DNA from 3 places in the Ureibacillus sp. FSL K6-0165 genome. Region 3 is predicted to be linked to each of the others. Evidence: riboswitches for the same ligand, from Rfam matches in the RefSeq annotation. Region 3 holds a riboswitch; each other region holds the start of a gene.
What was found. A riboswitch is a leader RNA that binds a small molecule or an ion and turns the genes downstream of it on or off. The one in region 3 is predicted to bind thiamine pyrophosphate.
Positions count from the first base shown of each region.

Region 1 (4,287 bases), 400 kb from region 3:
TACATTTTCATGGCTATACCAAGATGATGAGATATATGCGTGTGGACCTTGGTAAATTACAAGCACGTTTTCATTTTGTGATTCAAAGCTTTTCCATTGAGGGTTGTTGATAGCTAAATGTCCCGTTATATAATAATCATCCCCTTGCTTTCGCAACTCCAACGGTAAATGAGTAGCAATTGGTTTATTTTCAAATGTCGAAACAATCGTGCCGAAGGAGTTTTTCTGAATAAAATCAATAATTTCGTCTATATCCGTCACCCTAAAATATTTCGGTATGTACATGTTAATCAACCTTCCAATGTTTTGATCATAATCAAGTCAGTCTGTTCTTCATCGCCCATATGAAAACAGTGAGATCCTTTTTGAACAAATCCCATTTTCTTATAAAAACCAATTGCATTTTCGTTCTTTTCCCAAACCCCAAGCCAAATTTTCTTTTTATTCCATTCCTTTGCAACTTCAATCGCTTTATTTAGCAAGGATTTACCAAGTCCATGCTTCTGAAATTTCTCTCGAATATAAATTCTTTCAATTTCAAGGAATTCATCGCCCATTTTTTCCGTCTGAGCATCATCACTATTGACTTTTAAGTAACCCGCCAATTCATTTTGGTAATAGACAAAGAAAAATTGTGAATGAATATTGGATAGCTCTTTCTCTAATTGTTTTATATTAAATGCCTTTTCTAAATATACTTTCATATTTTCAGGTGAATTTTGATCTTTAAATGTGTAATAAAACGTTTCAATGCCCACTTCTTGTAATGTGTGCAAATCTTCAAGGGTACATGTTTTTATTTTGATTGTCATAGTGAACATCTCTCCTCATATCAATAATTTCGTTTGTTTCCCTTCTTAACGTATTCCCAATCTTTTTCAACATTTTTTCTTACCCGCTGCAAAAGATTGAATAATGTTTCCACTTCTACTTCAGATAATCCTTGTAAAGCTACAGCGTTAGAATGATCATGTTCTCTTATTAAAAACGGATAAACATTATTGCCTTTCTCGGTCGCATAGAGTTTCTTAATTTTTTTATTTTGTGGATCCTCTCGCTTTTCAACAAATCCGTTCATTTCTAGTTTTTTTATTGCGCGTGATGCAGTTGTCCGATCCACTTTGATCATTTCAGCCAACTTTTCTTGAATAATTCCTGGGTTCTCACATATTCGTACAAGGTACAAATACTGACCTTTTGTTAAGTCATATTCTTTAAACTCGATATTACTGATTGAATCTAGTGCTCGTGCTATCATCCCAATTTCACGAAGAACTTCTTTCATAATGAACTCCTTCATTTTTATTGCAAATGCAATATTTTTAATTCATTTTAATCAAACTTTGTTGCATTTGCAACAAAAAATAATTGAATATCTACATAATTTTAGGGTGATAATTCAAAAGAATTTGCAATCTTTCATAAGAATAAGTAGACTTTATATTGAAATTGAATATATTAACCGGGGGCTTGCGGAAGCAGGCTGAGAGTACGACTAATCCGTCGTTGACCGTTTGAACCTGATTTGGGTAATGCCAGCGCAGGGAGTGTAGTAAGTCGAATTATGCACTTTGCTTAGGCAGAGTGCATTTTATTTTGCGGAAAGGGTGAAAACCGATGACTCAGCAACGAGAAATCATAGAGGAACTTTCTCAATTTATCAAAAAGAATCAAGCTTCAGAAGAAGAGTTTAATAGCTTGGCTTTACATATTTTTAATTATCAATACAAACATAATCTCCCCTATCAAACATTTTGCCGCCAAAAAGGAAAGACACCGCGGCTTGTGAAAAATTGGCGAGACATTCCTTATGTGCCGATGAGTGCCTTTAAAGAGGTTCCATTGACATGTTCAGATCCAGAGGCAGCGGTTAGAGTCTTTATGACAAGCGGAACAACCCAAGGAAAACAAGGCAAACACTTTCATTCCACTCTCGAAATCAGAGAACTTTCCATGATTATCAACTTTAAAGAACGGTTTATGAAAGAAACAAATCGCATCCGCATGGGAATTTTGTTTCCAACTGAAGAGAAAATGCCGCACTCATCCTTAGCCCATTATTTAGCTCTTGTCATGAAAGAGTTTGGCACAGAGGACAGCTGCTATTTATTAAAAGAGAACGGCGTACATATTCAAAAAATCATCAGTGAGTTGGAACATGCCGAAAAAACAGGAGAACCATTTGCTTTGCTCGGAGCAAGTTTCAGTTTTGTTCATTTGTTTGAGGAATTGGAGCGTTTAGGAAAAACGTTTAATCTGCCGAAGGGAAGCAAAATTCTTGATACTGGTGGTTATAAAAATAAATCAAAGGAATTGGATTTAAATGAATTTTATCAGTTGCTTGAAAGATATTTCGGTGTAGATAGAAGCAATTGTATTAATATGTACGGCATAACAGAGCTAAGCACGCAATTTTATGATGATGGCAATGAGGTCGTTCCATCTATAAAAACTGGACCTAGTTGGATTCGTACGAGAGTCATCAATCCGTTAACAGGTGAAGAGGTTCCAGAAGGAGAACGTGGTGTTTTAGTTCATTATGATTTAGCGAACTTTAATTCCGTAATGGCGGTTGCTACTGAAGATGTAGGAATGGCGGTTGATGAAGGATTTTATCTGTTCGGTAGAGTTCAAGGTGCCGAGGCAAGGGGATGCTCGCTAGCGGTAGAAGAGTTTATTCAATTGGCGAAAGGAACAGCAAAATGAGAATAACAGCTGGATATATTCCAAATATCGCAGAAACGAAATTTGATAAGAAAATCCTGAAGTTTCAGGATTTAGAAGTGGAACTGCCTCTCCTTACATTAGAGCAAATGCAGAGGGTCATTGACACGGTGAAAAGAGAAAGTGCGGAAATCTTAAAATCACTGTCGGTATCAACAGTAGTGGACATCATCGGTTATGTAACGGAACAATTTTTGGACCGCAGTTCATCTTATCGACAGCAGGCGGAAAAGTTGCTTCCGATTGTCACCGGCTATGATGAGGAGGTAATTCGCCTTGGTCTTACATCTTTTTTAAAAACATTTCGCAAGCACGAACTCCAGCGTTTCCTAGTAGAAGATTTAGGAAATCCATTATTATTAGATCATTTTCAGCCGCGCGCAAAAGGTGGTTTTTCAAAAGCAATTGGACCAGAACTCATTACCCATGTATGGGCAGGGAATGTTCCAGCACTGCCTATTTGGAGTTTCGTATCTGGTCTGCTAGTAAAAGCAGGAAATATCGGAAAAGTTTCAAGTTCTGAACCTCTTTTTGCCGGCTGGTTTGCAAAAGCCTTAGCAGAGGCCGAGCCGAGTCTTGCCAATTGCTTTGCAGTTGTGTGGTGGAAAGGCGGCGATGAAAAGCGAGAGAAGATGATATTTGAAAAGTCGAATCTCGTTATCGGATACGGTAACAACGAAACGCTGCAAGCTTTAAAAAAACAAGTTCCCATTACTACTCGCTTTTTACCTTTTGGTCATAAAGTAAGCTTTGGCATCATTTCAAAATCTGCCTTAGATGCGCACAAAGCATGGCGAATTGCTCATCAAGCCGCACTTGATGTCATTCGTTACGATCAGCAAGGTTGTTACTCACCGCACTTATTTTATGTGCAAAAAGGCGGAAAAGTATCGCCAGTGGAATTTGCCCGCTTGATTGCGGGGGAGCTAGAAAACTTCGAAAAGCGTTATCCAAGGCGTAAGCTTTCCATGGAAGAATCAGTTGCCCTTGCTTCATGGCGGCAAAAGGAAGAAATGAGCACTTTTACAGAAACAGGAAAAGAAGTGCTTGGAACTTCCACACATCAATGGACGGTTGTTTTTGAAGAAGAGGAAAAAGTTTTTACGGCAAGCCCGTTGAATCGAGTTATTCGGGTTATTTCTTTTGAAAAATTAGAAGACATTCTGCCATACATCAAGCCATACCGCTCATTTCTTCAAACGATTGGTATGGCCGCAACCCCTAAAGAACTTTTCCACTGGGCAGAGTTGTTGGCTAACGTTGGCGTAACACGAATCACAGCACTAGGAAAAATGACTTCCCCTGAAGCAGGTTGGCATCATGATGGACGCTTCAATCTAATGGATTTAATTCAAATGGTAGACATCGAATCATCGGCAATAGTGGATAGTGAACAATTTGCTCCTTATGTTGATTAGGAGGTTTTTAATATGAGTTTTTTGGTAATGGAGGATGTAACGTACAGTTACGAACAAGGAAAAAATCAAATTTTACGTGGGATTAGCTGGGAAATCAATAAAGGAGAGTTTCATTGTCTGCTTGGAAAAAGTGGCTGCGGAAAAA
Region 1 is NZ_JBBOQS010000001.1:810,007-814,293, reverse strand. Features, by position in the region: gene NST00_RS04055 (FMN-binding negative transcriptional regulator) at 1-285, opposite strand, end outside; gene NST00_RS04050 (GNAT family N-acetyltransferase) at 291-812, opposite strand; gene NST00_RS04045 (MarR family winged helix-turn-helix transcriptional regulator) at 833-1,285, opposite strand; TPP riboswitch at 1,453-1,564, shown strand; gene NST00_RS04040 (LuxE/PaaK family acyltransferase) at 1,618-2,706, shown strand; gene NST00_RS04035 (acyl-CoA reductase) at 2,703-4,142, shown strand; gene NST00_RS04030 (ABC transporter ATP-binding protein) at 4,155-4,287, shown strand, end outside.
Region 1: another riboswitch for thiamine pyrophosphate. It lies ahead of NST00_RS04040 (LuxE/PaaK family acyltransferase); the one in region 3 lies ahead of tenA (thiaminase II).

Region 2 (4,287 bases), 1.7 Mb from region 3:
CTGTTGTACTAATAAAACAAAAAAATCAGTTTAAAGTAAATTCGAAATCGAATACAAGTTTTATTTCGGTTGATAATGAACAATACAAATTTCATTCCTTCCATTTCCATTTACCAAGTGAACATCAAATCGAAAATCAAAACTATGATATGGAATTACATCTCGTACACGAAAATGAAAAAGGCGACCATGCTGTAATAGCGGTATTTATAAAATCTGGAGAAGAAAACGAAGCAATTAAAGAAATATGGAAGTTTATACAAGATGAAAATATGAATGAAAAAGAAATGGATTCATTCAATTTATTACAATTAATTCCTGAAGTAAGGGAAGGGTATTACTATTCCGGTTCTTTGACGACACCTCCTTGTAAAGAAGGGGTTGACTGGATTGTATTTGAAGAGCCAATCGAATTTTCAATTGAACAAATTACAATGTTTAGAGTTGTTTTCGGTCATACGAATCGACCTATACAACCAACGAATGACAGGAAAATTTTTAAAATAACTATCAATTAAATATCCTAAAGATATTTCCTCAAACCATGTGAACGATTGACATTGAAAAGCACTTTATAAATATGTTGAATATTTTATGGTTTGATTTTTAGAATTTTAAATGGTTAAAGAAAAAGGGGCGGTATCGCTCCTTTTTGTGTTAATTAAGCTCATAAATCGTTTTATGATTACTGTTTTAAAAATGCCTCACGTTATTGAATATTTTTGTTATTAAAGGAAAAAATAACTAAAAAAGTGGTAATTTCCTTCATCCAGTTGCATAGTGAGGTGAATTGAATGATTATTAATATGTTAACTGTAATATTTGTCTTGATTTGTTGTATTGTAAGTTTTCTCCTTATGGTTTTCACAAAAAAAACTTTGTTGTTTCGATATATTCCAATAGTTATCATCACAGTTAGCTTCATCTTTATAACGATTAAATACTTCTTCTATTCATATTACTTGATAGTCACAAAATTATTTGATGGTGTAATCCTTGTTCTTTTCCTTACATTATGGTTCTTCATTATGATTGAACATGTCATTCTCGATTTCATTGAAGATTATTCAAACATCCGCTCATCTTTTCGTATCATGTATAATCGAATTAAGCGATTGAAGTTTCGTTATGTTCGATTACATTTCATAAAAAAAATTAAAAACCAAAGCCTACATTAGTGCACATATCGAATTGTTGAAGTAAACAGGAACAGGGAGGTTATATTCATGAAAATAACCATTGAATGGACGTATCATCATAAAGGATTGGAAACAACTTTTCGATCAGATGAAATGCCGCCAGTTCAAGCCCTATTGATTGCAGAAGAATTAAAGAAAACCGGAAAAGTAAAACATATGACCTTTATTGATCAATATGACAGTACATGGTCTGTTAAAGAAATAAAAAAATATTTAAAGGAAATCGAAACTGAGCCATCCAATGTGACAGTGTATTTTGATGGTGGTTATGATTTAGAAAGTCAAAAAGCCGGTTTAGGATTTGCCATATATTTTGAACAAAACGGAAAATCTTATCGAACTAGAAAAAATTTAATGCAACTTGGCTTAAAATCTAATAATGAAGCGGAATATGCGGCTTTATACGGAAGTATTCTAGAGTTAGAAATGATAGGCGTTCATCATCAAACTGTTCGATTCATTGGTGATTCACAGGTTGTTATTAATCAAATGAGTGGAGAATGGCCTATTTATGAAAAAGAATTAACAAATTGGGCGAATAAAATTGATGAAAAATTAAATCAACTAGGAATCAAATCTGAATTTAAATTAGTTTCGCGAAAAGGGAATGAAGAAGTCGATCGATTAGCAACTCAAGCATTGAATAATACCATAATTGAAGGAAAAATAGAGTTAGATTAATCGAGAAAAACTTGTGACATTCAATCTAGAATTTAAGTGATTTAGCTGTTTTATCTAGCAATCTTTTTAAATTCTATTAAATTATTTGAAAAAATAAAATGAAAATGTGTTATAATTTTCATAACAACAAAAAAATTATTAAATTTTGCAGGGGTGGCCTAAGTGCCTGAGAAGGTGATATCACCTAACCCTTAGAACCTGATGCAGCTAGTACTGCCGTAGGGAGCAAAATACCTTATCGTATGAATTTTATTATGATTATGTGTATTGTTGCTCTCCAAACTTGGAGAGTTTTTTTATTTCATATGATAATTGCAGGGGTGGCCAAGTGCCTGAGAAGGTGATATCACCTAACCCTTAGAACCTGATGCAGTTAGCACTGCCGTAGGGAGCAATGAAAGATTGTGTTCTATTTTCAAAGCTCTTTTGCGCCGTGCAAAGGAGCTTTTTTCTTTACATAAATTTTTACAATTATAGGAGGATATATATGAGCTTAATCAAAATAAGAAAAAAAAATCCATTAATTCATTGTATTACAAATACCGTTGTAACGAATTTTACTGCAAATGGTTTGCTTGCAATTGGAGCTTCACCAGTTATGTCAGATGAGCCATTGGATGTAGAAGACATGGTCGCTATTGCAAACGGATTATTAATTAATATTGGTACATTAAATAAAAATTCAGTAGAAGCAATGATATTAGCTGGCAAAAAAGCAAATGAACTAAACATTCCTGTCGTGCTTGATCCTGTCGGGGCGGGGGCTACAACATATCGTAAAGAAATTACAAAAAATTTATTAAAAGAGATTAAATTTGATTTAATCCGATGTAATGCTGGAGAATTAGCAGCAATTGCGGGAATTAATTGGCAAGCAAAAGGAGTTGATAGTGGAGAAGGAGAAATGGATATTACCCTTGTTGCTAAGGAAACTGCTCAAAAGTATGGTGCAATTGTCGCTGTATCTGGAAAAGAAGATTTCGTGACTGACGGTATAGAACACTATCCAGTTAGTGGTGGCCATGAGTTAATGACTCAAGTTACAGGAACAGGTTGTTTATTAAGTGCTATTTGTGCTGCAGCATTAACGTTGGATGGAGGAAAACTTGAAAATATTCGAAATGTATTAGCTGACTATAAAAAAGTCGCTGAAAATGCTTCGAAAGAAAAATACCTTGGTTCCTTCCAAGTTGAAATATTAAATGGATTACATCAAATTTCAAGAGGTGAATAACTGTGAATATTGTCTTGACAATTGCTGGTTCAGATAGCGGCGGGGGAGCTGGCATTCAAGCGGATTTAAAAACATTTCAGGAGCTAAATGTTTTTGGTACATCTGTCATTACCGCATTGACTGCTCAAAATACATTAGGCGTAGAAGGTATTTATCCTGCAACGTCTGAATTTGTGGAACAACAATTGAATACAGTTTTACAAGATTTTGAAGTGAAAGCATTAAAAACAGGTATGTTATTTTCTGCAGATATTATTAAAACGATTGCAAAAAATTTAATAGATAAAAATATTCAAATAGTCGTTGATCCAGTGATGATTGCAAAAGGTGGGCAAGCGTTATTGCAAGAAGAGGCCGTACAAGCGATGAAAAATGAATTATTGCCAATAGCAACCGTATTAACGCCTAATATTCCAGAAGCTGAGACAATCACAGGTATGAAAATTGAAACAGCAGATGACATTCAACAAGCAGCAGCAAAGATTTTGCAACTTGGTGTTAATTGTGTAGTAATGAAAGGCGGACATTTGGAAGGTCCATCTGCTGTTGATACGGTCTTTTTTCAAGACGGCTCTTTCTTTCAATTAAAATCAAAACGAATTGATACGAAACATACCCATGGAACAGGGTGTACTTTTTCTGCAGCTATTACAGCAAATTTAGGTAAGGGGCTTTCGTTAAAAGAGTCCGTTATCGAAGCGAAAAAATTTGTTCAAATGGCAATTGAAAATCCACTAAATATCGGACGTGGACATGGCCCAACAAATCACTTTGCTCACCGTTTTGGTGCTAAAGTAGAGGTGGAAATTGTTGAATAGAACGGATTTAGCTGTTTACTTCATAATGGGTACGGAAAATTGTAATAATGAGTCCCCGCTATCAGTGCTAGAAGATGCTTTAAAAGCAGGTATTACGATTTTTCAACTAAGGGAAAAAGGAAATGAACCGTTAATGGGAAAAGAATTAGAACAATTTGCAAGAGCATGTCGATCCCTTTGTAAGCAATATGGAGTTCCTTTTATTGTGAATGATGATGTGGATCTTGCATTAAAAATCGACGCAGATGGCATTCACGTTGGTCAAGATGATACACCGATAGAAGAAATTCGCGAAAAGTTTCAACACAAAATAATTGGTGTTTCCGTTCATAATAAAGAAGAAATGGTGAAAGCT
Region 2 is NZ_JBBOQS010000001.1:2,125,063-2,129,349, reverse strand. Features, by position in the region: gene NST00_RS10565 (carbonic anhydrase) at 1-518, shown strand, start outside; gene NST00_RS10560 (reverse transcriptase-like protein) at 1,227-1,880, shown strand; TPP riboswitch at 2,020-2,122, shown strand; TPP riboswitch at 2,187-2,288, shown strand; gene thiM (hydroxyethylthiazole kinase) at 2,368-3,114, shown strand; gene thiD (bifunctional hydroxymethylpyrimidine kinase/phosphomethylpyrimidine kinase) at 3,117-3,932, shown strand; gene thiE (thiamine phosphate synthase) at 3,925-4,287, shown strand, end outside.
Region 2: another riboswitch for thiamine pyrophosphate. It lies ahead of thiM (hydroxyethylthiazole kinase); the one in region 3 lies ahead of tenA (thiaminase II).

Region 3 (4,287 bases):
GCATGAACTCCCAATTCCTCCAGCTTCTTCGCTAACACTACATCATCAGAAGTGTAAGGAAGGACAATAAATCCTTCTTCTAATAACATTTCTGATGCTCTTAATGTTTCAATAGGATCAGGGAGAAGAGTTTTATCATCCCCAATGACTTCGACTTTCACCATGTCACATAACCCTGAAGCTTTTGCGAGTTTCGCAATTCTCACTGCTTCTTCCGCTGTTTTGGCTCCTGCCGTATTCGGTAAAAGCGTGTATTTGGAAAGATCCAACATTTCTAAAAAGTTCGGTTGGGATGGTTCATAAATATTCATTCTTCTGACCGCAAAAGTTAAAATCTCTGCTCCAGATGCTTCTACCGCTTCCTTTTGAATCTCAAAATTCGGAAATTTCCCTGTACCTAACAACAATCTTGATTGAAAAACTTTATCTGCAATTTTTAACATGTTTATCCCCCTCCAACAAAATGAACAATTTCAATTTTGTCGCCATCATTCACTAGCTGCTTGCTGTACTGTTCTTTCAATACAATTTCGCCATTCTGTTCAACCACGACTATGCGATCTTGTAATTTATAAAACTTCAACAAATCTTCAACACTTTGAATACTACTTTGCACTTCTGTTTTTCGGCCATTAATGTAAAGATGCAACTTCATCCCCCTTTTTGAACAATATTTTTTAAATGGATTGCGGCTTCCTTTGGTTGACTCGATGAGAAAATGGTAGACATCACCGCAATGCCATGCACTTTTTTCTCCAGCACTTGTTCAACGTTGTCTGGCGTAATTCCACCAATCGCTATCACGGGAATCTGCAATTGTTCAACGATTTTACCTAGGGCATTCGTTCCTCTACCTGCCAATCCTTTTTTGCTGTCCGTTTCAAATACATGACCGAAAAGACAATAATCTGCCCTCGCTTCTTCAGCAGTTTTTGCTTCCTCAACGGAATGCACACTAACCCCAACTCTCATATATGGGTACGCCGTTTTTACTTTTGCTGCCGGAAGACTGTTTGCTGGAAGATGTACGTTCCGTATACCCGTAAGTAGGGCTATATCAAGCCTGTCGTTAATAACAAGCCTTTCTTTCTCCACCCCTGCATAAATAAGTTCTTCTACTAGCGCAACGATTTCTGCGGGCACTTTACTTTTCTCGCGTATATGAATGTAATCAACAACATCGGCAATGGATGTAATAATCTCTTTCAGCTCTTTAATTGATTTTTTTCCATCAGTTATGGCATGCAGTTCCAATACATTGACTTCCTTTCATGCATTGACTTTTTCATCAGTCGGCCACATTTGCCTGTTGTATGCCATGTCCCAAAACATGTATTCAAATCGTGTTGTATTTAAGAAGATTTCTTCTAGTCGTAAAAGTTCAGATTCCGGTTTTCCTTCTGCCAATTGATTAAGCAAATCGAGATTCCATTGCGCTGATTGGCCAAACTCTTCGGAACTGTACATTTTTACCCAGTCTCCATATAATCCGTGTTCTTTAGCACCCTCGATTTCAGCAAGTTCACATCCAATTTCCCAGTAGCTCCATGCACAAGCTAAATGAGCAGCTGCAAGTTCAGCGATAGAACCATTTTGTGCAACAGCTAACATATAGTGCGTATATGCAAGCGTTACCGGAGACGGTTTTGCCTCTTCCAGCTCTTTTTCCGTTATGCCAAAACGACTCGCATATTTTCTGTGCAACGCCATTTCTCCATTCATTGTGTAATAAAGCAGGTTGGCAAACACCGTCATCACTTCAAGATTTGGCGCTTTCACCGCACCTAAAGCAAACAATTTGGAATAATCGATTAAGTATAAATAGTCTTGAATCATATAAAAACGGAATTTGTCAGGGTCCAATGTGCCTGCACCTAACTCTTTCACAAACGGATGTTCATGGTTTTTTCTCCAAGTTGACCAATACTTTTCAAAGAGTCGGTCAGTAAATTTCATCATTTCTCCCTCCCTTTCAATTCACCATTAAAAAAAGCCACTTCAAATTGAAGTGGCTTAAAACTCGAAATGAATGCAAAAAGATATAAAAATAGATAATACGAGTCCCAACAACCACTTCCCTTCGCTAGCATTACCTAGTGCAGGTTCAAAGGGTTGAGGCAATGCCTCTCTCAGCTAAAATGAATTAGCACCCCTAGTGATTTATAATGCTTTATTAAATTACAATCATTGTTACATGAACTCATAAAATTTTCAATAAGTTAAAATGAATATAAATTTTGGTATTTTATTCCAACTATATATAACTTTCTACTTCCCAGTGTCTCATTGAAAAGCATAATCTTTTTTAGCAGACTGGATATTCTTCAAATACTTTTAGCTAAAAATGTTTGCGGCTTCTACCATAAAATAAAGTTGCTCTAGCGATTTTTCGCTAAAGCAACTCTTGTTATTTTTGTCCCTTCTTTGTTTGTTTTTCCCATTGCAAAAGGTGTGGATATGGGTCAAATGCCCATTCTGTACGGCCATTAAATTTATACATTCCGTAATGTAAATGTGGAGGGAATTTTCCACTCGTTCCTTCTTTACCATATCCAGAACTTCCTACGGCGCCAAGAATTGTTCCCGGTTCTACAATATCTCCAACTTTCAAATCTTTATTGAAATATGCTAAATGTGCGTAATAATGATACGTATTATGATTATCCCGAATGCCAACTCGCCAACCGCCAAATTGATTCCATCCCATCACTTCTACAACACCATAAGAAGTTGACAGAACAGGCGTGCCATAGCCTGCAAAAATATCCGTTCCTTCATGTATACGTCTTCCGCCCCATCCCCTGCTAGCACCCCAAGTTCCTTTATAGCTGTAATTATAGCCTCGAACTGGGAGGGGAAAAATATGCTTGTCTAACTCAATAGAATTGAAATGTTTATAAAGTATTTGAATGGTTATAATTTGATTGATAATTTTTTCATCTTTGTAATACTCCCATAAGGCAGTTTTAAAATCCTCTTCTGACGGGCCAAATTCGCTTAAATACGTTGCCATTGTATAAAGAATATCTTGGTCATGATTTCGATCTGCCTTGCCATCTCCGTTTCCATCAAGACCTTTCCCCCCAAAATATCCAATTGAAAAAGGTGAAGTATCTTCCTCATTTGGATTCAATTCTCCAACCCAAAATTCAGGAGAAAACTGAATCGCGATGATACTCTCACGCTTCGGAATATCCTTCCGTACTTCTTGGATATTTCTTTCATATTGATCGACCGCCGCCAAACGATACCATGGGACAAATGGCGTTTCGTAGCTTTTGTACAAATTCATTCTTTCCTGATAAACATTTTCCTTCGTTTCTTTTGCATTTACGTAAGTCGGAAATATATAAAAGCATACAATCGCCAAACATAAGGGGAGAAATATTTTTCGAACCAAAACGAATCCTCCTTTCTTCATTAGAATATCCCGAATTTTTTAAACCATGAGTGATTTTCCTATGACAATAAAGTCCATTATTTTACATACCAATTTCCTTTATGTAGGAGAGTTTTATGCAAATAAAAAAGTGCTTAACAACACATGTTAAGCACGAAAGAATCAAGCATGTATCAACTTTGTAACTATTAATTTTCTAGCATTTGGAGTTGTAAGTATTATTTCTTCATCACTATTTGAAAATTTTACAACTGTACCATCTAAGTTTTCGTAAATTTTTTCTATTTTTAATCCCTTTTCTAAATACTTTTCAATAATTTCTTTTTCTTTAAGAAACTCCTTATATTCTTCAGACATCAAATCACCTCATTCTATGTTTTTCGATGGGATGACTTGCTCGGTTGCCTCCACCTCTAGCTCTCCAAAGATCACTTCTACATCCGTCTCTGTACCATCAATCATCCAGTCCCTACCAGCTGTAATTCCTAAATATTTGGAATCATCTGGATCTACTATTTCAGCTTGAGGATATTTTTTAAACCACCAATATTTTGCAAGAATATAATAAATAACCGCACCTGCTACCAATCCTACAATTGAAGAATAGGTCGGTAATAAATTGGCAATAATTCCCCCAATAATCCATGCAAGCATTCCTGCCCAGTTAATTCCGTTAGCATAACGATATTGACCATCTACTTCATATAAATCTTTAACATTCACTCTTCTTTTACGAAGGATATAATAATCTGCAAACAATACACCAACAATCGATGTTAAAATACCGCCAATGATAAGCAATACCTGAGTAAGAATATCAAACAGATTCCATGGTTGGGCTAATATACCGATGATGCCGGCAATGATTACTCCAACCCAGAAAGGCA
Region 3 is NZ_JBBOQS010000001.1:408,210-412,496, forward strand. Features, by position in the region: gene NST00_RS02050 (thiazole synthase) at 1-443, opposite strand, end outside; gene thiS (sulfur carrier protein ThiS) at 446-655, opposite strand; gene tenI (thiazole tautomerase TenI) at 652-1,254, opposite strand; gene tenA (thiaminase II) at 1,270-1,956, opposite strand; TPP riboswitch at 2,059-2,164, opposite strand; gene NST00_RS02070 (M23 family metallopeptidase) at 2,408-3,400, opposite strand; gene NST00_RS02075 (hypothetical protein) at 3,563-3,757, opposite strand; gene NST00_RS02080 (NCS1 family transporter) at 3,767-4,287, opposite strand, start outside.